Linked DNA regions of Mariniflexile sp. TRM1-10. The protein of the gene in region 2 interacts with the protein of the main gene of each other region in a pairwise test. Links are inferred from orthologs where the notes say so. Each region holds a gene or a part of one and is shown on either strand. Other genes may lie near its edges.

What was found.
Region 1: the proteins of ftsA (region 2) and CJ739_RS10765 interact in binary tests that used the Escherichia coli proteins (3 or more experiments, as listed by UniProt). The link is inferred for Mariniflexile sp. TRM1-10 from one-to-one orthologs.

What each region holds. Positions count from the first base shown.
Region 1 is NZ_CP022985.1:2,527,120-2,538,377, forward strand. What follows is about bases 4,550-7,427. They hold CJ739_RS10765 (rod shape-determining protein), read right to left. Parts: upstream 6,564-7,427; coding sequence 5,535-6,563; downstream 4,550-5,534. Other genes in these bases: CJ739_RS10755 (rod shape-determining protein MreD), read right to left, coding at 4,550-4,706; mreC (rod shape-determining protein MreC), read right to left, coding at 4,699-5,523; purH (bifunctional phosphoribosylaminoimidazolecarboxamide formyltransferase/IMP cyclohydrolase), read right to left, coding at 6,639-7,427. In the rest of the region: gliding motility protein GldC, read left to right, coding at 1-219; def (peptide deformylase), read right to left, coding at 244-810; rod shape-determining protein RodA, read right to left, coding at 912-2,189; CJ739_RS10750 (peptidoglycan D,D-transpeptidase FtsI family protein), read right to left, coding at 2,227-4,203; more of CJ739_RS10755, read right to left, coding at 4,200-4,549; more of purH, read right to left, coding at 7,428-8,171; CJ739_RS10775 (XrtF-associated fRMsr-like GAF protein), read right to left, coding at 8,302-8,760; CJ739_RS10780 (helix-turn-helix domain-containing protein), read left to right, coding at 8,947-9,531; exosortase family protein XrtF, read left to right, coding at 9,662-10,213; CJ739_RS10790 (exosortase F system-associated membrane protein), read left to right, coding at 10,206-10,634; CJ739_RS10795 (S9 family peptidase), read left to right, coding at 10,764-11,258. UniProt on the Escherichia coli protein: Forms membrane-associated dynamic filaments that are essential for cell shape determination. Acts by regulating cell wall synthesis and cell elongation, and thus cell shape.
Region 2 is NZ_CP022985.1:762,992-774,265, forward strand. Bases 8,381-11,274 are described here. They hold ftsA (cell division protein FtsA), read right to left. Parts: upstream 10,536-11,274; coding sequence 9,225-10,535; downstream 8,381-9,224. Other genes in these bases: ftsZ (cell division protein FtsZ), read right to left, coding at 8,381-9,168; CJ739_RS03560 (cell division protein FtsQ/DivIB), read right to left, coding at 10,539-11,231; murC (UDP-N-acetylmuramate--L-alanine ligase), read right to left, coding at 11,248-11,274. Also shown: CJ739_RS03525 (glycoside hydrolase family 27 protein), read left to right, coding at 1-151; CJ739_RS03530 (DUF8487 domain-containing protein), read left to right, coding at 345-3,125; CJ739_RS03535 (hypothetical protein), read right to left, coding at 3,558-3,782; CJ739_RS03545 (rhamnogalacturonan lyase family protein), read left to right, coding at 4,206-6,869; more of ftsZ, read right to left, coding at 7,171-8,380. UniProt on the Escherichia coli protein: Essential cell division protein that assists in the assembly of the Z ring. May serve as the principal membrane anchor for the Z ring.

The DNA.
Region 1 (11,258 bases), 1.8 Mb from region 2 along the record:
GCGATGATGTTGGCGGTTTGGGATTCTAAAGCCCAAGAAACCTTGCGTATTGACTTATGGACTAAAGATATGCCTGTTGATGAAATGAAAGTGTTTTTCCATCAAACCCTAGTGGCAATGAGCGATACGTTTCATCGAGCGACCCAAGATGAAAAAATGACTGCTACTATGAAAGATTTCTGTGATTACTTTGCTGAAAAGTTGGAGATTAAGAAATAGAAAAAGTTAAGATGAGTTCAATGATTAGTTTCTCGATTTAGCATCAGCCACTTCTTTTTTCAAATGGTCCAAATACAAAATGCCATTTAAATGGTCTATTTCATGTTGAAAAATTACCGATGTAAAACCTTCAACGGTTTCGGTTTTATGTTCAGCTTTCATCGTGTCGTATTCAATTACAATTGAAAAAGCTCGGGTGTTTAAGGTATCAGTTCTGTCGGGTATGGATAAACAGCCTTCTCTAAAGGTTTGCTTTTTATCTGAATAGGTTTTAATTACTGGATTTAAATACACTTCAAAAGGAAAATTTTCTTTATCAAATCGTTGCACCCAAATAATGTTTTTTAAAATACCCACTTGTGGCGCCGCAATACCAACGCCTAAAGATATACTGTCTCTAACGGTGGCATATAATCTTTTTACAAAACGTTGTAAAACAACATCGTTTGGGTTTACTTTAACGTCCTGACTTTTGGTTCTAAGCAATAACGAATCTCTTTTGTTGGTTATTTTGAAAACCCGCATGGGAGTTAGAGAATCTGAACTCATTATCATTTTGGATTGTTCAACCGAAAAAGAATTCTTCAACATGCTTTTTGATCCGTAACAAGACGAAAGTATGATGGCAATACCCATTAAAAAGAAACAATTTCTCACCATAAGAGGTTAAAATAAAGGTGTTTGTTGTTGACTTACCATTGGTTGATTCTATCTGAATCTAACTTAATAAAAATAAATAATAAAATGGTAAAACCCCAAAGTCCTGAACCACCATAACTAAACATAGGCAACGGAATACCAATGGTAGGGATAATGCCCATTACCATACCAATATTTATAAAAAAGTGCATAAAAAATATGGATGCAACCCCATAACCATACATGCGACTAAATTGAGAGCGTTGCAATTCGGCCAAATGCAAAATACGAAGAAAAAGTAATATAAAAACAATAATTACTGCTGCGCTACCGACAAAGCCCCATTCTTCGCCTACGGTACTAAAAATGTAATCGGTATGCTGTTCGGGTACAAATTTTCCGGTGGTTCTAGTGCCTTCTAAATAACCTCTTCCTGTTAAGCCACCAGAACTAATGGCTTTTTCAGATTCATTTAAATTATAAGCGATGGTCTTTTTCATAAGATCTAGCTTAATAGGATCTTTTTCAAGACTTAGCCAAATAGTTATTCTGTCTTTTTGATGAAAAGGCAATAGGTTGTCGTAGAAATATCGAACACCAAATGAAATTAAAATACTGAGTAGAATGATAGAAATAGGTTGAATGAACAACGGTTTTCTTCGTCTGGTAAAATGATGACCTAATACAAATACTGTTATGATTAGAGATGTTATGACAACTCCAAATTTTAAGGAACATAGGCAAATAACAATAAGCATTAAAAGAAGGATTAAATAGATTGGTGATAAGCCCTCTCTATATAACACAAAAATAAAAGAACCATAAACCAACGTACTGCCAGCATCTTTTTGAAGTAATACTAATACCGCAGGAAGTGCAATAATAGCAAATACAGTAATTTGGTCTTTAACTTTTTTAATATCGGTGTTTAAGTCGCTTACGTATTTTGCAACAGCAAGCGCTGTAGCGGCTTTTGCAAATTCGCTGGGTTGTATCGTCATGCCGCCAATGGCATACCAAGAGGTCGCACCGTTAACGCTTTTTCCAAATATAAAAAGACCCACCAACGACAGCATGGAAATAATGTATATAACACTAGAAAAACGTTCGTAGAATTTAGATTCTATCGCTAAAATAAGGATAATAAGTCCTACGGTTAAAAAGATAAACATGAGCTGTTTTCCGTAAGGTTGCGAAAAATCCAAGTAGTTTATGGTGTCTCCAGAATGGGAAGCCGATACAATGTTTAACCATCCAAAACCAACAAGCAGGAGAAATAAAATAATGGTAATCCAATCAAATTTGTAATATCTGCTAGCTTCCGTTATCATTAATGTTTATTGTCTATATTAAGTTATTTAATTTAATCTATAAATTTACACCTTGGGTTTTCTTCAGTTCATCAGGGTTTCTTGATTTGCTATTTAGTTCATTCAATAATTCTTTAAGCTCTTTAAATTCTGAATCATCTACAACTTCTAAAGTTGTATTCTTATTAATTCCAAAGGGTTGTCCAGAATATGGTTTTGCGTACTCATGTTCTAAAGTATGTTTTAAAAGCCAATCTTCCATGTCGGTTCTGGAGATAGTATCATTAATATATTTTTCAATCATTAAACTGGCTATTTTTCCAGCAAATCGTGCTCCCCAATACCCGTTTTCTACAAATACAGCAAGGGCTATTTTAGGATTGTCTTTTGGTGCAAATGCGATAAATATAGAATGATCTGTAAGCTGCATGCGTTGCCCTTTAACTTTTACAAAGTTTTCGGCAGTTCCAGTTTTTCCGCAAATTTCAATACCTTTTACTTGAACACTTGCAGCGGTTCCATGGTTATAAACATCAAACATACCTTGTATAATAGGTTCAAAATGTTCTTTGTTTATGGTGGTATGGTTAGGGGTGGTATATTTAACATCAATGGTATGACCTTCAATATTTTTTATGATGTGAGGGGTATAATAGTATCCTCGGTTGGCAATGGCTGCGGTCATATTTGCTAATTGAATAGGTGTTGTTAATACTTCACCTTGCCCAATAGCGTTTGATAAGTTGAAAGTACTTCCCCATCTGTTTTTGCCATAAATTTGGTCGTAGGTTTTACTATTAGGAATTTTACCAGGTTGCCCTACCGATAAATCGTTATTCAAATAATCGCCTAAGCCAAAACTTTTTACATGGTTGCTCCAAATATCCATGCCTGTTGCAGGACTTTTGGTTTTGTCTATAATTCTTCTGTAAACATTCGCAAAATAGGCATTGCAGGAATTGTAAATACCACCATTCATTGCCAAAGGACTTGGATGGCTATGACATCCCATTTTCCTACCACCGTAACTATATCCATGGTTGCAATAAAACCGGTCTTCGGTAGTTACAACTTCTTCTTGCAAACCAATAAGTGCATTTAAAATTTTAAATGGAGACCCAGGCGGATACATGGCTTGAAGGCCTCTGTCATATAAAGGCTTGTTAATACTATCGTTATATAATTTTGTGAAATTAACTGAGCGTTGGCGTCCGACTAATAAATTAGGGTTATAGGTTGGTGTTGAGACCATGGCTAAAATTTCGCCGCTACTAGGTTCAATGGCAATAATACCACCGTGTTTATTTTGCATGAGCAATTCGCCATAAGCCTGCAATTTGGCATCGATGGTAATGGTGACATCGCTACCTGGTTTTGGTAATGTATCGAAAATACCGTCTTTGTATGGTCCTAAATCTCTATTAAATCTATCTTTTTGAATAAACTTAATGCCCTTCACACCGCGTAATGTTTTTTCGTAAGAGAGTTCAATACCTTGTTTCCCTATGAGGTCGCCCATTTTATAATAAGGATCTCGGGCAATAATAGCGTCGTTAACTTCGCCAATATCACCTAAAACGTTGGCGCCTATAGTGGTTTCATAATGTCTTAAGGAACGTTTTTGGATATAAAAACCTTCAAACTTTCGCATTTTTTCTTGTAAGCTGGCATAATCTTCTTTTGATAAATGCGGAATAAAAACGGAAGGTAACCATGGGGAGTAATGATATGCTTTTTCAAAGATTTCTTTAAACCTGGTTTTTTCAATTTTCAATAAACTGCAAAACTCTAAAGTATCTAAAGGTTTTACCTCACGAGGAATAAACATAACGTCGTATGACGGTTGGTTGGAAACCAATAACTCGCCATTCCTATCAAAAACAAAACCTCGTTTTGGATAGTCATAAACTTTTCTAATAGCGTTGTCTTCATATAAATTTTGAATTCCCCCACTATATATCTGTAAATAAAAAAGCCTAGATAGAAATATAAGTCCGACAACGGCTATTGCTATAACAAGTAAGAATCGTCTCATTTAGTTTTTTTACTAAAAATAATGGTTATAATTAGAATTAATAAAATAGTAAAAATACTTGAGAATAACGTTTTTTGAAGCACTAATATTATTTTTGAAACACTAAACATTTCTAAAAAAAACAATACAAAGTGATGTAGAAAAGTGAGAATGGTAAGATAGGTTAGTTTTTCACCGAATTCAACGGTATTAAATTTTATAGTTTGATGCTCGTAAATTACTCCAAAAGAGAATTTTAATATAACGGGTCTTATATAGGCTATAAAAACACAGGCTGCGGCGTGAATACCCCCAGTATCTGAGAATAAATCGATAGTTAGCCCTAAGAAAAAGCTTAAAAAAATAATAATAAAACGATTGTTTTTTACAGGAAACAACGCTATAAACATAATATAAACAAATGGGTTAATGTAACCTGAAAAGTTAATATTACTGAACAACACGACCTGTAAAAAAACCAATGAAATAAAACGCGTAATATGGACAAACACAGTGTTATTCATTGACGGTTTTGTTTAATAAATTATTAATCTCGTCAGTATCAATATTTTCAATAGTATAAACATGTTCAAGATTGGTCATATCATTAAACAATTTGATGTTTATTTCATAATAATTTTCGGCGGCATCAAGTTTAAAATCATGTATAATACCTATTGGAATTCCTTTAGGGAAAATGGACGAACGCCCCGATGTAATAATAGTATCGCCTTTTACAATAGGAGCTATTTTAGGAATGTCAATAAGTTGAATGTAATAAGGAGATTTGGCATTCCAGTAAAGTGTGCCAAAATGATTTGTTTTTTTTAGCTGAGCACTAATTTTATTTGTGGTATTCAATACAGAGATAACCGTTGCATAATGTTTGCTGGTACCATGAACAATACCAACAACACCTTTTGAGCTTATAACCCCTAAATCTTGTTTTAAACCATCGTTTTTTCCTCTATTTAAAAGTAGGAAGTTATTAGCGCCAGAATAGGTGTTTCTTATAACGTTTGCCAACGTAAATTTATAGGAACCTTTGTAAGAGGCCGTATCTATATAGGTAGAGTCTTTTTTGTTTTCAGAATTAAACAGCAGCATTTTTAAACGATTGTTTTCTTCTGCCAATATTTGGTTTTGAGACTTCAAATTTAAATAACCCGTAAAATTATTAATGGAATTGTAAATACCTCCAGTTAAAAAATTGGCAGAGTTTATAAACTTACTTTTATGGTAAGAATGTGTTTGAATTGTAAAAACAAAAGAAATAGAAAACAGCAACAAGGACAACAAAAAGTTTTTGTTTCTTATTATGAAATTAATAATCTGTTGCATGTTTTATAAGCCTATTTAATCAAAACGCTTTTGTATTTAGCTAAATTTTTAAGCGTAATACCAGTACCTCTTACAACAGCACGTAAAGGGTCTTCGGCTATGTAAACCGGTAGGTCTGTTTTTTGAGATAAACGTTTGTCTAATCCTCTTAGCATAGAACCACCACCTGCTAAATAAATACCCGTATTATAAATATCGGCAGCTAATTCCGGAGGTGTTTGCGATAAGGTTTCCATAACGGCATCTTCAATACGTAAAATAGATTTGTCCAATGCTTTTGCAATCTCTCTATACGATATAGATACTTGTTTGGGCTTACCGGTAAGCAAATCACGTCCTTGAACACTCATGTCTTCTGGAGGTAAATCTAAGTCTTCGGTGGCAGCACCAATTTGAATTTTTATTTTTTCCGCAGTACGCTCGCCCACATATAAATTGTGTTGCGTACGCATGTAGTAAACAATGTCGTTTGTAAATACGTCACCTGCAATTTTCACCGATTTATCGCAAACAATACCGCCCAATGCAATAACAGCAATTTCGGTAGTACCACCACCTATATCAACTACCATATTACCCTTAGGTTGCATGATATCAACCCCAATTCCAATAGCCGCCGCCATAGGTTCGTGTATCAAATATACTTCTTTACCATTTACACGTTCTGCACTTTCTTTTACTGCGCGCATTTCAACTTCTGTGATGCCCGAAGGAATACAGACTACCATACGAAGCGCCGGAGTGAAGAATTTCTTTTTTAATGCGGGTATGTTTTTAATAAACATACTTATCATTTGTTCTGAAGCATCAAAATCGGCAATAACACCGTCTTTTAAGGGGCGAATGGTTTTGATGTTTTCATGTGTTTTCCCTTGCATTAAACTGGCTTCTTGACCGACGGCAATAATTTTTCCGGTAATTCTATCGCGAGCTACAATGGAAGGTGCGTCAACCACAACCTTGTCGTTATGAATAATAAGAGTATTTGCAGTACCTAAATCTATTGCAATTTCTTCGGTTAAGAAGTCAAAAAAGCCCATGTGCTATTAGTGATTTTAGAGGTTTAAAAACTTATTTCGTAAATGTAGTAAAAGTTAATAAATATTGCTGTTTATTTAGTGTTTAAAATGACGCGTTCCAGTAAACACCATAGCAACGTTATTTTCATTACAATAATCAATACTTAACTGATCTTTAATAGAACCACCTGGTTGAATTACAGCGGTAATACCAGCTTTCTTTGCAATTTCCACACAATCTGGAAACGGGAAAAATGCGTCGCTAGCCATAACAGCACCGTTTAAATCGAAATTAAAAGTTTTCGCTTTATGGATAGCTTGCTCTAAAGCATCTACACGACTGGTTTGTCCGGTTCCGCTAGCAAATAATTGTTTGTTTTTAACTAAAACGATGGTGTTGGATTTTGTGTGCTTGCAAATTTTTGAAGCAAATATTAAATCTTCTAACTCGTTTTTTGATGGTTTATTGTTGGTCACATAAGTTAATCCTTCAATAGTGTCTGTAATCATGTTTCTATCTTGAACCAAAATGCCATTTAAACAGCTTCTTACATTGGTTTGAGGCAACTCTACATCATGAAGAACTAATATGATTCTGTTTTTCTTTCCTTTAAGGATTTCTAAAGCTTCAGTATTGTATGAGGGAGCAATAATGACTTCACAGAATAAACTACTTATTTCTTCAGCAGTTGCTTTATCTATTTCAGTATTGCTAATTAAAACACCACCAAAAGCAGAAACAGGGTCGCCAGCTAAAGCATCTTTATACGCTTGGTGAATGGTGTTGCTTTGAGCAAAACCACAAGCGTTGTTGTGCTTTAGAATAGCAAATGTGGGCGCTTCATTTTTGAATTCGTTTATTAGATTCACTGCGGCATCAACATCCAATAAGTTGTTATAGCTTAATTCTTTTCCGTTAAGTTTAGTAAACATCGCATCAAAATCGCCAAAGAAAAACCCTTTTTGGTGCGGGTTTTCGCCATAACGCAACACGTTTCCGTTAGTTTCGCTAATTTTTAAAACAGTTTCTTCGTTGTTTTTGTTGAAGTAATTAAAAATGGCAGTGTCGTAGTGCGACGATACTTTAAATGCTTTTGTAGCAAAACGTTTTCTGTTTTCTAAAGAAATACTTCCGTTATTAGCCGAAATAAGTTCTAAAAACGCTGCATAATCATCAACAGATGCTACACAAACAACATCGGCGTAATTTTTTGCAGCAGCACGAATTAACGAAATACCACCTATATCAATTTTTTCAATAATATCTTGTTCACTTGCGCCCGAAGCAACAGTTTTTTCAAACGGATATAAATCAACAATAACGACATCAATTTGAGGGATTTCAAAAGTTTCTAATTCAGAGGCATCTCCTGCATGGTTTTGTCTGTTTAAAATACCTCCAAACACTTTTGGGTGTAATGTTTTTACACGACCACCAAGAATAGATGGGTATGATGTTACTTCTTCTACAGGAACTACATCAATGCCTAAGTCGTTAATAAATGTTTGGGTACCACCAGTAGAATAAATGGTTACACCTTGTTCGTTTAGTTTTCTAACAATAGGTTCTAAACCTTCTTTACTAAATACAGAAATTAATGCTGATTTTACTGTTTTTTCGTTGCTCATTTTTTTAATCTAATTATAAGTTGCAAAAGTAGTTATTTCAACTAAAATACAACTGTTTATAAAACAAAAAACGAGACGACTTTTTAACTAAATCTTTGATTTGTTAACAGGGAATTCGAAATTCTAAAATTTACTCCAGTATGGAGGCAACTTGTGCGCAAACAAACTCTAAAAAACGTTCGTCTGCTTCAGTAAAAGGGTCTGGCGTGTTAGAGTCGATATCAATTTGCCCAATATTTTCGCCATTTACAAAAATGGGGATAACAATTTCAGCTTTAACCGTAATGCTGCAAGCTATATAATTATCTTGGGCTGTCACATCGGGAACCACAAAGTTTTGGTTGCTAACCGCTACTTGTCCGCAAATACCTTTTCCAAAAGGAATTACAGTATGATCGGTTGGTGCGCCAACATACGGGCCCAAAATAAGTTCCTCTTTTTTGCCATTTCTAAAATAAAACCCAACCCAGTTGTAATAGCTAACGTGTTTTTCAAGGAGTTCGCAAATATTTAACAGGCGTTCGTTTACCGTTTTGCTGGTGTTTGAAACAATAGCTTCTACTTGGGGTTTTAGTTGTTCGAAAATCATAAAATTGTAAAGTTTTTGTAAAAGTATTTAAAAAGGGATGTATTATATATTTGGTTTGCATAATTTTAACCTTATAAAAAGTTGTAGATTGTGTTTAGACACAAATGACGTAAAAATGACATATTAAAGGCGCAACATAAATAATGAAACTCCGAATACTTTTACTTCAAATTAAAAGTATATAAAATGAACGATTTGAATTTATCACAAAGAGTAAAAGGTTTAAGAAATCAGAGAGGAATGACTCAAGAGTTATTGGCTGAAGATTCTGGTTTGAGCTTAAGAACAATTCAAAGAATTGAAAATGCCGAAACAGTACCCAGAGGGGATTCTTTAAAAAGATTAGCAATTGCGCTAAATACAACGCCCGATGAAATTATTGATTGGAAAATTCAAGAGGATAAAGGGTATTTAATATTAATGAGCTTATCTGCTCTTGGATTTTTATTCTTTCCTATATTAGGAATTATTCTTCCTTTAGTTTTTTGGATACTTAAAAAGGATAAACTGAAAAATGTGAATGAGCTTGGTAAATCCATGTTAAATTTTGAGATAACTTGGTCTATTGTGCTTTTTTCATACTCCATTTTATTGTTTCTTGGAGTCATTAGTCCTATATTTAAACACATAACTCCTTTTAGTGTCTTTAAGGCATATGTTCCAATAATCATTTTATATATTTATAATTTTACAATAATTATTATAAATACGGTTAGAGTTTCAAATGGCAAAAAATACAATTATATTCCTTCTCTAAGGATATTCAAATAAGATATAAGATAACATGCTTTAAGAGGTGAAGAAATTTAATTAAAATGGTTCCTAAGCATAAAAAATATATAAGCCTTGTGAAATTATGGTTTTTAATCTCAATGTTCCTTAATTTAAATCATTTGTTTTTTTGAAAGCACTTTTAGTAAAATATAAGTTGGTTATAAAGTTTATACTTGCGTTTTTATTGACGTATATTATTCTGTCAATACTCTATAAGTTTTATTTGCAGTTTTCTGACGGGGCTAAATTTTACCCAGATTACATGACGCACTTAGTGGCTAAACAAAGTGAATCGTTATTAAATACTTTTGGATATCATGCACAAGTGTTGCCACATCCAAATGAACCATCAGTGAAGCTAATTGTTAACAACCAATATTTAGCACGTGTTGTTGAAGGCTGTAATTCTATTAGTGTTATTATATTATTTGTGTCATTTATCGTGGCTTTTGCTTCTAAGTTTAAAACAACATTTTTCTACATCCTTTCGGGAAGTGTTTTGATTTATACAGTTAATTTATTGCGCATTGTTCTGTTAACTATAGGTTTGTATCATTATCCATATCAAAAAGATATTTTTCATAAGGTTGTTTTTCCTGCTATTATTTATGGGATGGTATTTTTATTGTGGGTTTTTTGGGTGAATCGTTTTTCAAAATTGAAGAGAGGCAATGAATAATCCAACAAAATACATCTTATTAATTGTGTTATTCGGATTGTTGATTTTAGTTCGAGTTTTTGAAGACGACTTGTTTTACGATCCTTATTTAACATTTTTTCAAAACGATTACTTGTATATTGATAGTCCCAGACGCGAAATTTTTAAAGTCGCCATGTTTACTACATTTCGATATATTTTAAATACAGTCATTTCATTAGGCATACTCTATGTGGTTTTTAAAAACAAAAGCATTATAAAGTTCTCAGTGTTTATATACACGTTGGCTTTTGTAACTTTAATGGCCATTTATTTGTATTTTGTTATTAACCCAAGACAAGAAGACTACTATTTATTTTTTAATGTACGCAGGTTTATCATTCAACCCATCATTTTAATGCTGTTGCTTCCTGCATTTTATTACAATAAACTTAAAACTTAAACAGTCTCTAAGTGTTAATCATTTAATAAACGCATCACAAGAAGCTGTTAAACTAAGAGTCTGAATATTGGCAGTTTCAAATTAAATATTAACTTCGGAAATTTATTATTCATTTAAAGCACAACTTTTATGCACATTTTTAAATTGGTTTTTAATTTCAAAAGCAAACTTAAAGTATCCTTAGTTTTTTTATTTATTAGTTTGTTGTCAATCCAAGGGTTTTCGCAAGACTCAGGATTAAAATGGTCTAACGATGGTAAATCGTATTATACAATTCAAAGCGAGGGCATTGTTCAGCATACCTTACCTTCTAATGATGCTAAAGTATTAATATCAAAAGAGCAATTAATACCTAGCGGTAGTAACACACCTTTGACAGTAAGTTATTTTACGTTTTCAAAAGATGAGCAAAAAGTGTTGCTGTTTACTAATACCAAACGTGTATGGCGATTAAATACCAAAGGGGATTATTGGGTTTTAGATATGGTAACAGGCGCTTTACAACAACTAGGTAAAACTTTGCCGGAAGCATCGCTTATGTTTGCTAAAATATCTCCCGATGGTAAATTGGCTGCCTATGTAAGTGACAATAATATATATGTTGAAGACTTAAGCAACTCAAAA
Region 2 (11,274 bases):
TGATGATGTAAATGGTCGCTATGTAGACATGAAAAAAAACGTTTTTAAAATAAGAGATGTATTCAACCATAAAAATTTAGGGGACACCTCCACCAATTTAAAAGCAAAAATAGAACCTCATGATGTATTGATGGTGACTTTGAAAGAATAATAACTTATATAAACGTGAGTTTGATTCAAACACAAGGATAAATATTACTATTACTGCTAATTATCGCCTTTAGGACAGTCGAAAAGTTCTGAACATCGATAGTTTTTTAGGTTTCGACTACGCTTAACTTAATATTTAAATCCAGCTTCTATAAGCTGAACGTTAAAAAAAAAAAAAAGCTATAAAAAATAGTATGAAGAATATTTATCTCATTTTTTTGTTAATTTATGTGTCTTGCAATTCTAACAAAGAAGATTATAGAGCGCGTCTTGATCTTGAAGGCGCATGGCAATTTTCTCTAGACTCTTTAAATATTGGTATGGAACAGCAATGGTATAATAGCAACTTAAATGATGTTGTTAAATTACCTGGGACTACAGATACCAATCAAAAAGGCATTCACAATAAAGACACGACCACCATGCACCTTAATAGAGTGTATAAATATGAAGGAGTCGCATGGTATCGAAAAAAAGTGGCCGTCCCCAAGAATTTTAACAATAAACATATTCAACTTTTTTTAGAACGCACCAAAGCATCAAAAATATGGATAGACAGTAGTTTTGTTGGAGAATCCAAACTACTTCAATCTGCTCAAACTTTCAATGTTTCTAATTATCTATCGCCTGGTGAGCATTATATAACTATTCAAATAAATAATGATTTGAAACAAACGCCGTATGGCAATGTTCATATTTATTCAGATGACACACAAACCAACTGGAACGGTATCATTGGCGACATATACTTAGAAGCATCGCCTAAAACCTATATTTCAAACCTTCAAGTATATCCAAATGTAGATGAAGATAAATTTGATGTTGAATTGGAAATAGAAAATCCTTTAAACTATAGCACATTTAATATTGAACTTGTTGTTGAAAAGACATATAAAGGTAAAACCACAAAACTAAAGTCACACAAATCGACCATCGATTATAAACCGAAAACAAAGTTAGTTTATGTATTTGATGAAAAACCAGACTTATGGGATGAATACGAGCAACCACTATATCTCTTAAAAGCAATCATATCCAACGAAAAAACGAAAGATGCTAAAACGGTTGGTTTTGGCATGCGAAAATTTGAAACGAAGGGTACACAATTTGCGATAAATGGGCGCACAACCTTTTTAAGAGGGAAACATGAAGCAGCCGTTTTTCCGTTAACCGGATATACACCCATGAATGTTGATGATTGGCTACGCGTTTTTAAAATTGCAAAATCCTATGGAATAAACCATTATCGCTTTCACACGTATTGTCCGCCAGAAGCTGCTTTTACCGCTGCCGACCAAGAAGGCATCTATATTCAAGCCGAGTTGCCATTCTGGGGTGGTTTGGAATCCCATACCATTGCCCAGGAGTTAAAAAAAGAAGGACTTGCCATGTTAAAAGCCTATGCAAATCACCCCTCGTTCGTTATGTTTTCACCTGGTAACGAAATATGGGATGGACACGACAAGGTCGAAAAAATGATGCTTGCCTTTAAAAAGTTTGACTCTAGACCACTTTACACCATGGGTTCCAACAATAATATTGGTTATATGCCACCCACAGATTATGCCGATTTTTTTGTGGGCGCACGTATTCCTACAAACGGAAACACCATACAAGGACATACCCGATTAACCCATGCTTTTGCCGATGCCAATGACGGTGGCATATTGAATACTCTACAACCTTCAACCGAAATTAATTTCGACGATGCGGTTTCGCAATTAAGCATCCCAATTGTTGGCCATGAAATAGGGCAATATCAAATATATCCAAACTATAAAGAAATTCACAAATACACAGGTGTTTTACGAGCTTGGAATTTAGAAGTTTTTAAGAATCGTCTTAAAAAATCTGGAATGCAAGAAATGGATAGTCTGTTTCAAAAAGCATCTGGAGCATGGTCTGCACTTTGCTACAAAGCAGAAATAGAAGCTGCTTTACGAACAAAAGGATTGGCAGGATTTCAGCTATTGGATTTACAGGATTTCCCTGGACAAGGCACTGCTCTTGTTGGTATTTTAGATGCCTTTATGGATAGTAAAAATGTCGTTACCCCGAAAGATTGGAAACAATCATGTAACGAATTAGCCATACTACCAGAGTTCCCCAAATACTGTTATATTAATAAAGAAAACTTCCAAGCAAAAATTAAAGTAGCAAATTATTCCAACACAACCATTAGTAACCCACTGCATTGGGAACTAAGAAAACAAGATGGAACCATGATACAGCAAGGTCATTTTTTAAATTTAAAGATTATAAATGGACTAAATGATGTTGGAAGCATTAACATCCGTCTTTCGAGTATTTCTGAAGCTGAGAAATTAACCCTTCACACATATATAGTTAATACCAAATATTCCAATTCCCATCCTATTTGGGTGTATCCAGCGAAAACAACTATTCAAATCCCTAATGATATTTTAGTAACAGAGGATTTAAATAATAATATACGCACCAAATTAAATCATGGAGCTAAAGTATTGCTATTTCCTCAAACCGAAGATGTAAAATCAACCAGTTTGCCAGGACATTTTCCTCCCGAATTTTGGAACTATGGCATGTTTAAAACCATTAGTGAACATGTAAACAGGCCTGTATCCCCAGGGACTTTGGGACTCTTAATGAATCCTGACCATAAGCTATTTAATTCTTTTCCAACCGATTTCCATACCAATTGGCAATGGTTTTCCATAATTAAAGCAAGTAATTCGTTGATTCTGGATAGTACCGCTAATGATTATTACCCGATTGTACAGGTAATTGATAACCTTGAAAGAAATCACAAATTGGGTTTAATCTTTGAATTTAAAGTTGGTAAAGGAAAATTGATAATTTGTATGTCTCAGCTAAACAAAATGTTGGATAAACCAGAAGCGCTTCAATTGTATCAATCCATAATTAACTATATGAATTCTGAGGATTTTAAACCTAATTTTACACTGACTTCAAAAGAATTGGAAGAATTATTATAGTAAAATACGAACGCATCATATTATCTAAAAATAATTACAATTTTAGGCTCAAACAAATTCAAATACGCCCTCTTTTAGAATCAAATAAAATAATCCCCTAACAAAGTAAAACCTTAAAATATTATAATTTCCAAGGTTTTTGTAACCACTCGTTGAAAGTTAATTAAAGTGACCAGACTGGGCCTGAGATCTTATTTAAATACAACTTGTTTTTATTTTATTTAAACTGTTTTTTAATGCTTACTCTTAACGTTACTAACTGTAAGTTAGTGATAGCCCCCACTAAGGAACAACGGGAAGCCACAGACTTCGTCTAAAGCCTTATCAAACCCATACATAAATTTATTCAGCTGTCCATTGGAGATAAACATCGGCAACTCTCGAAAATCCAATTCCGAAATAGTTTTAAAATCAGTTGTAACGTTTAGACCCTTAAAAAGTCAGAACATTTACCCATTTCAAAAGAAACATTATTGCAATCGCAAGTCCTCCACTAATGAATAAGGCAGCCGTCCAATAAAAAGTTCTCGTTCCCCATTGTTTCCACATTTTTTTGCCATATTCTTTTTCAGCATAGCCACCAGTTAGCTTCCAATAAAGAAAAGTAACCACTAAAAAAATCAAGATTGCCATTCCTATAATCCAATTTTTTTCCATTTTTCAAATTTTTAATTTATCTGTTTTTAGTTGTTGTCAACGGTTACTATATAGCACTAAACTAAGCATTTTTTATATACAATGTTACCAGCCGCACTCACTTTTTTAGGATTTTTATTACGCAAATATATGCCGTTCCGAAATTCAGTGGCACGTTTTGGTTGCGCTTATTATGCCAGTCGGATTTATCTTTTGCGCACATAAAGCAGCCTTTATTCAGGACGTGGCACTTATTCCGTTGTATAGATTATCGCACTTTTGTTGCAAATCCAGTGGTACACTATGTCCGTTTTTGCACATGTAAGTACAGGACAGATATAATAGAAATTAAAAATATATTTGTTTACATACCAACTAATAAGTGCATTATTTAAATGCATAAAAACCAAGCTTCGGCTTAAAAAATAACCAATTAAACTAATTATGAAAACAAAACTTACCATTAAAAACACCCCGTTAGTTCATCAATTCACGGTTAAAAAACTATTTAAAAATAGGTTCCTTATGAGCCTGTCTTTAATTAGCATCATGGCTCTTTGGAGTTGCTCACTTTTCGGACAACGTTACATGGAAAACCTTGACAGAGGATTAATTGCCATGCGAACCAATACTAACTCCGTGCTAATAAGTTGGCGGATTCCCGGTGACGAATACACCCAGAATGCTACCTACAATCTATATCGTGGGTCAACACTAATCGCTTCCAATCTTAACGTTTCAAATTATGTTGATGCAATCAGTACCGATAATTCTTATAGTGTAGCTGCTGTTATTGGAGGAACAGAGCAAGCACTTTCTGGCGCTACAGGTGTTAGGGGAAGTGGGTATTTCACTATTCCCGTCAGATCGGTTAACGGTGGATACACTACCCATCATCTGAATGATGCCTCTGTTGGCGATCTGGATGGGGACGGGGAATACGAAATTGTTATAAAAAGACTCTCCAATGATGAATCCCCTACCTCACCCTATAATCACTATCTTGAAGCTTATGAACTTGACGGCACATTTATGTGGGCCATTGATTTGGGGCCCAATTTGTTACACGCGGTAGAGGTAAACTTTTTGGTATACGATTTTGATAATGATGGAAAGGCCGAAGTTGCTACCAGAACTTCAGATGGTATGATAGACGGCTTAGGAAATAATATTGGCGACAGAGATGGGGACGGACAAATCAGCTATCGTTCTACAGCGTCACAAAATGGTCCTTTTTGGTTTAGAACCGAAGGACCCGATTACATATCAATATTTGATGGCGAAACAGGAGCAGAAATTGCATGGGATTGGTACATCGGTCTGGAACCAATAGCACAATGGGGGCTACCGGGCCAAAACCTTTCTCAACTTGGTCACAGGGCTACCAAATGCATGTGGGCAGTTGCCTATCTCGATGGTGTAAATCCAAGCTTTGTAATCGGTAGAGGAATCTATAATCGAATAAAACTTGAAGCGTGGCATTTTAGAAATGGCTCTTTAACACAGGAGTGGGCTTGGGATAGCGATCCTAATGGTGTAGCCACTGCCTATACCGGACAAGGAAACCATAATCTTGCTGCCGGTGATGTTGATGGTGACGGGAGAGACGAGATAACTTATGGAGGCATGGCGGTTGATGAAAATGGCAATGGTCTTTACTCCACCAGTTTTGGTCATGGCGATGCTGCTCATTTAGCAGATATTAACCCTGATATTGCCGGTCTGGAATATTTTAGCTGTCAAGAGTATGCGAATGGCTCAACAATCCCGGGTATATCATTAAGAAATGCTGCTAATGGTACTATACAATGGGCAAATTGGTCCAGTGGTGATATTGGAAGATGTATGGCCGCAGATATAGATCCAAATTACAAAGGCATGGAAATATGGGGTTCTGATGGCTCTGGTCTTCGCAGCTGCACAGGTCAACTTATATCAACTGCAATACCAACTTCTACGGGTGGTGGTGCTTCTTATAATTTTGGTATTTGGTGGGATGGCGATGTTCAACGTGAAATACTCGACAAAACTGTAATTGGTAAATGGAATGGAACCGGGACCGGCAGAGTAGCCACATTATATAATATGGCGCCAATTTCTGATAATAATTCATCTAAATCCAATCCTAGCCTTATGGCCGATATTTTGGGTGACTGGCGGGAAGAAGTCATATACAGACGTACTGACAACACAGGTTTGATTGTTTTTGTTACTCCTTTCGTTACTAACCAAAGAATGTACACCTTAATGCATGACCCTAACTACAGGTCAGCTATTGCATGGCAGAACAATTCGTATAACCAGCCTCCAAATCTTGGGTTTTATTTTGGTGGCGGAATGGATACACCACCATCTCCTAATATTCAATTGGTAAATACTACCAGCGTTACCAACTATTATCAAATACAAAACCGAGGAACAGGTTTAGTAGTAGATGGATATGGTAAAACGGGTAATGGTGATGACTGCAATCAATATGCCAACTCCACGAACCACAATAATTCATATTGGGAAATGGTAGATGTTGGTAATGGTTATGTACAGTTTGTAAACCGTGGAACAGGGATGATTCTTGATGGTATGGGACGTACTGCTAATGGATCTAATTGCGGCCAGTGGGCCAATACAACTAGTAATAATTCACAATGGTCCGTGCAACAATATAACGGCGATTATTACAGAATTCAAAATCGTGCTACAGGGTTGTTTTTAGATGGCATGGGAAGGACTGCTAATGGGTCTGTTGTTGGGCAATATGCAAATACTACCCATGTAAATGCACAATGGCTTTTAGTGGGCGACCCAGCCAATGCCAGTAAAGCAGCTTCATCTAAAAATTCGCTTGGTTTAGTTGTTAATGATGTTAAGCCCGAAGTGAAGATTTATCCCGTGCCATTTAAAAATGAATTTTATATAGATTTAGCTAAGGCAGGGAAGGTCAAACAAATTGAGGTATTCAATATGCTTGGACAGCAAGTACGTTTAATAAAAGCAAATGACATTATAAATAAAATCACGAAAGTGAGTATTAATAGCGGTACAGGCATATTCGCAGTTCAGATAGTTACAGAAAATGGCACTATAAATAAGACCATCATCAAAGAATAGAACATAGTATCAATATTTATTATATTTCTAAACCTATCAGAAACCGTCGGTTTCTGATAGGTTTTTTTCTATGGTTTTTAAACGGCTTCCAATAAGAATGAAAGCTACAAAATATAATACCAAAATTCAGTAGACAAAAAAAACACGAATGTTGAATCTGTCAATGCCAAAATAAAAGCTTTTAAAATCCTGTTCAGAGGAGGAAAATCTAGCGCAGATGCCTCTGTAAAAAATCAATTAAAAAACCCGAAAAGCTGAGGGATACTTTTCGGGTTCATAACTAAGTAAGGCCAGTATGCTTTTAATCTACATTATCATGTAAAAATGAATTATTGCTTCTTATTTGGATATCATCATTATCATCAAACCCAACGCTAGATCTAGACAAATCTGTTTCAGAAGAATGTTTTGCTTCATCTAAATTAACGCCTTGACGCTTATAAGCTGGCACTCTTTCTATATCATCAATCTTGGCATTGTTGAATTTATAGTTAAAGTCTTTCATTTTACGTCTGCGTTCTTCAGCGCGCTCTTTAAGCATTTCTGAAATAGGACTATTCATTGGATCTAATTCATCATCAGTGCTTTCTTCTTGAACAGGTGATTTAACCACTTTCTTTTCGAATACGACCTCTTGGTCAAATTCTTCTATCATCTCTTTGGCTTTTGCTTGCTTTTTGTTCATTGAAGATTCTACTTCTATATAATCTTCCAAAGCATAACGCATATCACCTTTTTCGGTTGTTTCGTTAACTGGTATTAACTCCACATAATCATTCACCGAAATTTTCTTAACATCATCGTCTAACTGAAATGATGTTATTTGGTCTTCTTCTTTTTCAACTTTATCGTTGGAAGATAAAGGTAAATCAAACGTTAATGTGATTTGTTTCTCTTCTTCAATATAATCTGAAACCACTTCTATATCGGCAATATCTTTGTCTTTTTTAGACATTCTAGTAACTGGTTTAATAATGAAATCGTCATCCTCCTGAACGTTTGCTCTTACCTCTTCATAAACTACTTGAATGTTTTTTATAAGTTCTGAAGTTGGTATTAAATCTATATTGTTGTCAATCGAAGGATTGCTAACTTTTTCTTCGTTTACAATCGTTTTTTCAGATTTAACAGGCTCATCTTCTTCAATATCAAAATCCAAAGTGTGCTTTACAACTGTGGGCTCTTTCTTTTCTTTTAACTCAATAACGGGAGCGATAATGACAGGTTCTTTTTCTTTAGGGCTGAAATCTAAATCTTCACTAACCAATGAATGCACAACCTTTTTTGTTTCGGTATTGGAAATTTCGTCTTGTTGCTCTATATTAAAACCTGTCGCAATAATAGTTACAGCAATAGATTCTTCTAAACTTTCATCTTCCCCAACACCCATAATGATATTAGCACCATGACCCGCTTCATTTTGAATGTGGTCGTTTATTTCACCTATTTCATCAATGGTAATTTCGTGAGTTCCAGAAACTATTAGCAGCAATACATTTTTAGCTCCAGTAATTTTATTGTCATTTAACAATGGTGAATCCAAAGCTTTACGGATAGCATCTTGTGCACGGCTTTTCCCTGATGCCAATGCAGATCCCATAATAGCTGTTCCACTATTGCTTAATACGGTTTTAGCATCGCGTAAATCGATATTTTGTGTATAGTGGTGTGTAATAACTTCTGCTATACCACGAGCAGCTGTGGAAAGCACCTCATCGGCTTTAGAGAATCCTGCTTTAAAACCAAGATTGCCATATACTTCACGAAGCTTGTTGTTATTTATTACGATTAACGAATCCACCACATTTCTTAATTTCTCAATGCCAATTTGGGATTGCTCAATACGCATTTTGCCTTCAAACTGAAATGGCATGGTTACAATTCCTACGGTTAAGATATCTAAATCTTTAGCCATTTTAGCTATAATAGGTGCTGCACCGGTGCCCGTTCCACCTCCCATACCCGCTGTTATGAAAACCATTTTGGTATTGGTATCAAGCATATTTGAAATATCCTCGAAACTTTCAACCGCAGATTGTTCTCCAACTTGTGGGTTTGCTCCTGCTCCCAGCCCTTCAGTCAGGTTTACCCCTAATTGAATTTTGTTTGGTACACCGCTATTTTGAAGCGCTTGTGCATCTGTATTACAGATGTAAAAATCGACGCCTTTAATGCCTTGTTGGAACATGTGGTTAATGGCATTACTGCCGCCACCGCCAACACCAATAACCTTAATAACATTTGATTGATTTTTTGGTAAATCAAATGCAATACTTTCGAATTCTTTCTTGCTGCTCATAAATTCTGTTTTACTGGTATTATACTTTTACTTTTTGTTCTATGGATATTTTTCTATTACTCTGCGTTGTCTAAAAAATCTTTAACACGCTCGGTTAATTTGTCTAGAAAAGAACGGCGTTCTTTTACTGGTTTTTCTTTAATTTCTTCAATAGGCTTTTCATTTTCCGCCTCTTGCTTTTTCTCTTGCAGTTCAATCTTTTTTCGTTCGTTACGCTTTAAACCATCTAAAACCAAACCAACGGCAGTGGCGTATAACGGACTTGTAACATCATCATCACTATTACCCGCCAAATGTTCGTTAGGGTAACCTATTCTGGTGTCCATTCCTGTTATGTACTCCACTAACTGCTTTAAATGTTTTAATTGACTACCACCACCTGTTAAAACGATACCGGCAATCAATTTTTTCTTTTGTTCTTCGTGTCCGTAGTTTTTAATTTCTACATATACTTGCTCAATGATTTCAACAATACGCGCATGAATTATTTTAGAGAGATTTTTAAGGGTTATCTCTTTTGGTTCCCTGCCACGTAAACCTGGAATGGATACTATTTCATTATCCTTATTTTCTCCTGGCCATGCAGAACCAAATTTTATCTTTAATAATTCGGCTTGTTTTTCTATAATGGAACACCCTTCCTTGATGTCTTCCGTAATAACGTTTCCGCCGAAAGGAATGACCGCTGTATGACGGATGATACCATCTCTAAAAATGGCTAAATCGGTTGTACCGCCTCCTATATCAATAAGTGCAACACCTGCTTCTTTTTCTTCCTGACTTAATACGGCATTTGCCGATGCTAAAGGCTCTAACGTAATGCCTTCTAAATTTAAACCGGAGCTTTGCACACAACGACCTACGTTCCTTATAGACGATACTTGACCGACTACCACATGGAAATTGGCTTCTAAACGGCCGCCATACATCCCGATAGGTTCTTTAATTTCACCTTGCCCATCTACTTTATATTCTTGTGGCAATACGTGAATAATTTCTTCACCCGGAAGCATTACTAGTTTATGCACTTGGTTTATTAACTTGTCAATATCTTCTTCATCAATAACCGTTTCAGAATTTGCTCTGGTTATATAATCGCTGTGCTGCAGACTACGTATATGCTGACCTGCAATACCTACTGTTACACCTTCAATTTTAATATCGGAAGCCACTTCTGCCTCTTGAACCGCTTGCTGTATAGATTGAATGGTTTGTGTAATATTATTTACCACACCACGATGCACGCCCAAGCTTTTAGACCTACCAATGCCTAAAATTTCAACTTTTCCGTACTCGTTTTTACGACCAATCATAGCCACAATTTTTGTGGTTCCTATGTCTAATCCTACTGCTAAATTATGCTCCATGGCTTATATTTTGGTACATACTACTTGGTTATCAAACTGCAAATTGACTTTACTATAACTATCGAGTGCTTTATCTTTTAGGTTTTTTTGATAAAACGCTTTTAGGTTATTAACTTTTTTATCTAAAAATGTCACATCTCCCAGTTGCACTAAAAATTGGCATTGTCTCAGTTTTAAATACACAACCTTGTCTATGCCTTGATGAATTTCTATTACATGCTTTTTTAAAAACTCATCTTTGTTAATTTTACTTGCAACGATATAAATGTTTTTTAAATTATTTTTTTCAACATAACCAGTAACTAGTGGCACTCTAGCAGAATAATTATCAGATAATGGCATATAAAAACCGTCATCATCTATATAATAAGACGCACTTGTACTTACTCTTGCAATAGGCGTTTTTTGTTCAACTTCAGCATTAAGTGTACCATTTACAGTAACATACACTTCTGCCGTTTTTATCATTGGATTAGATTTTAGGGCAATTTCTAACTCATTCAAATCTAAAGTTTCTTTAGGTATATTTTTAGCTCCTTTAAAACTTTGTATTAACAATTTACTAACATTCTCGTTTGTTATAAACAGATTGTTTTCTCCAATAAACACCACATTAGGTTTAGATATTTTTCTAACAGAATTTCTTGCTGATGCAAAAGCAAACAAAAAGGTTACTAAACCTAGTAAAGCAAACATCTTTATGTAATTCCAGTTAATTTTCAAGGCTAAATTCTTTTTT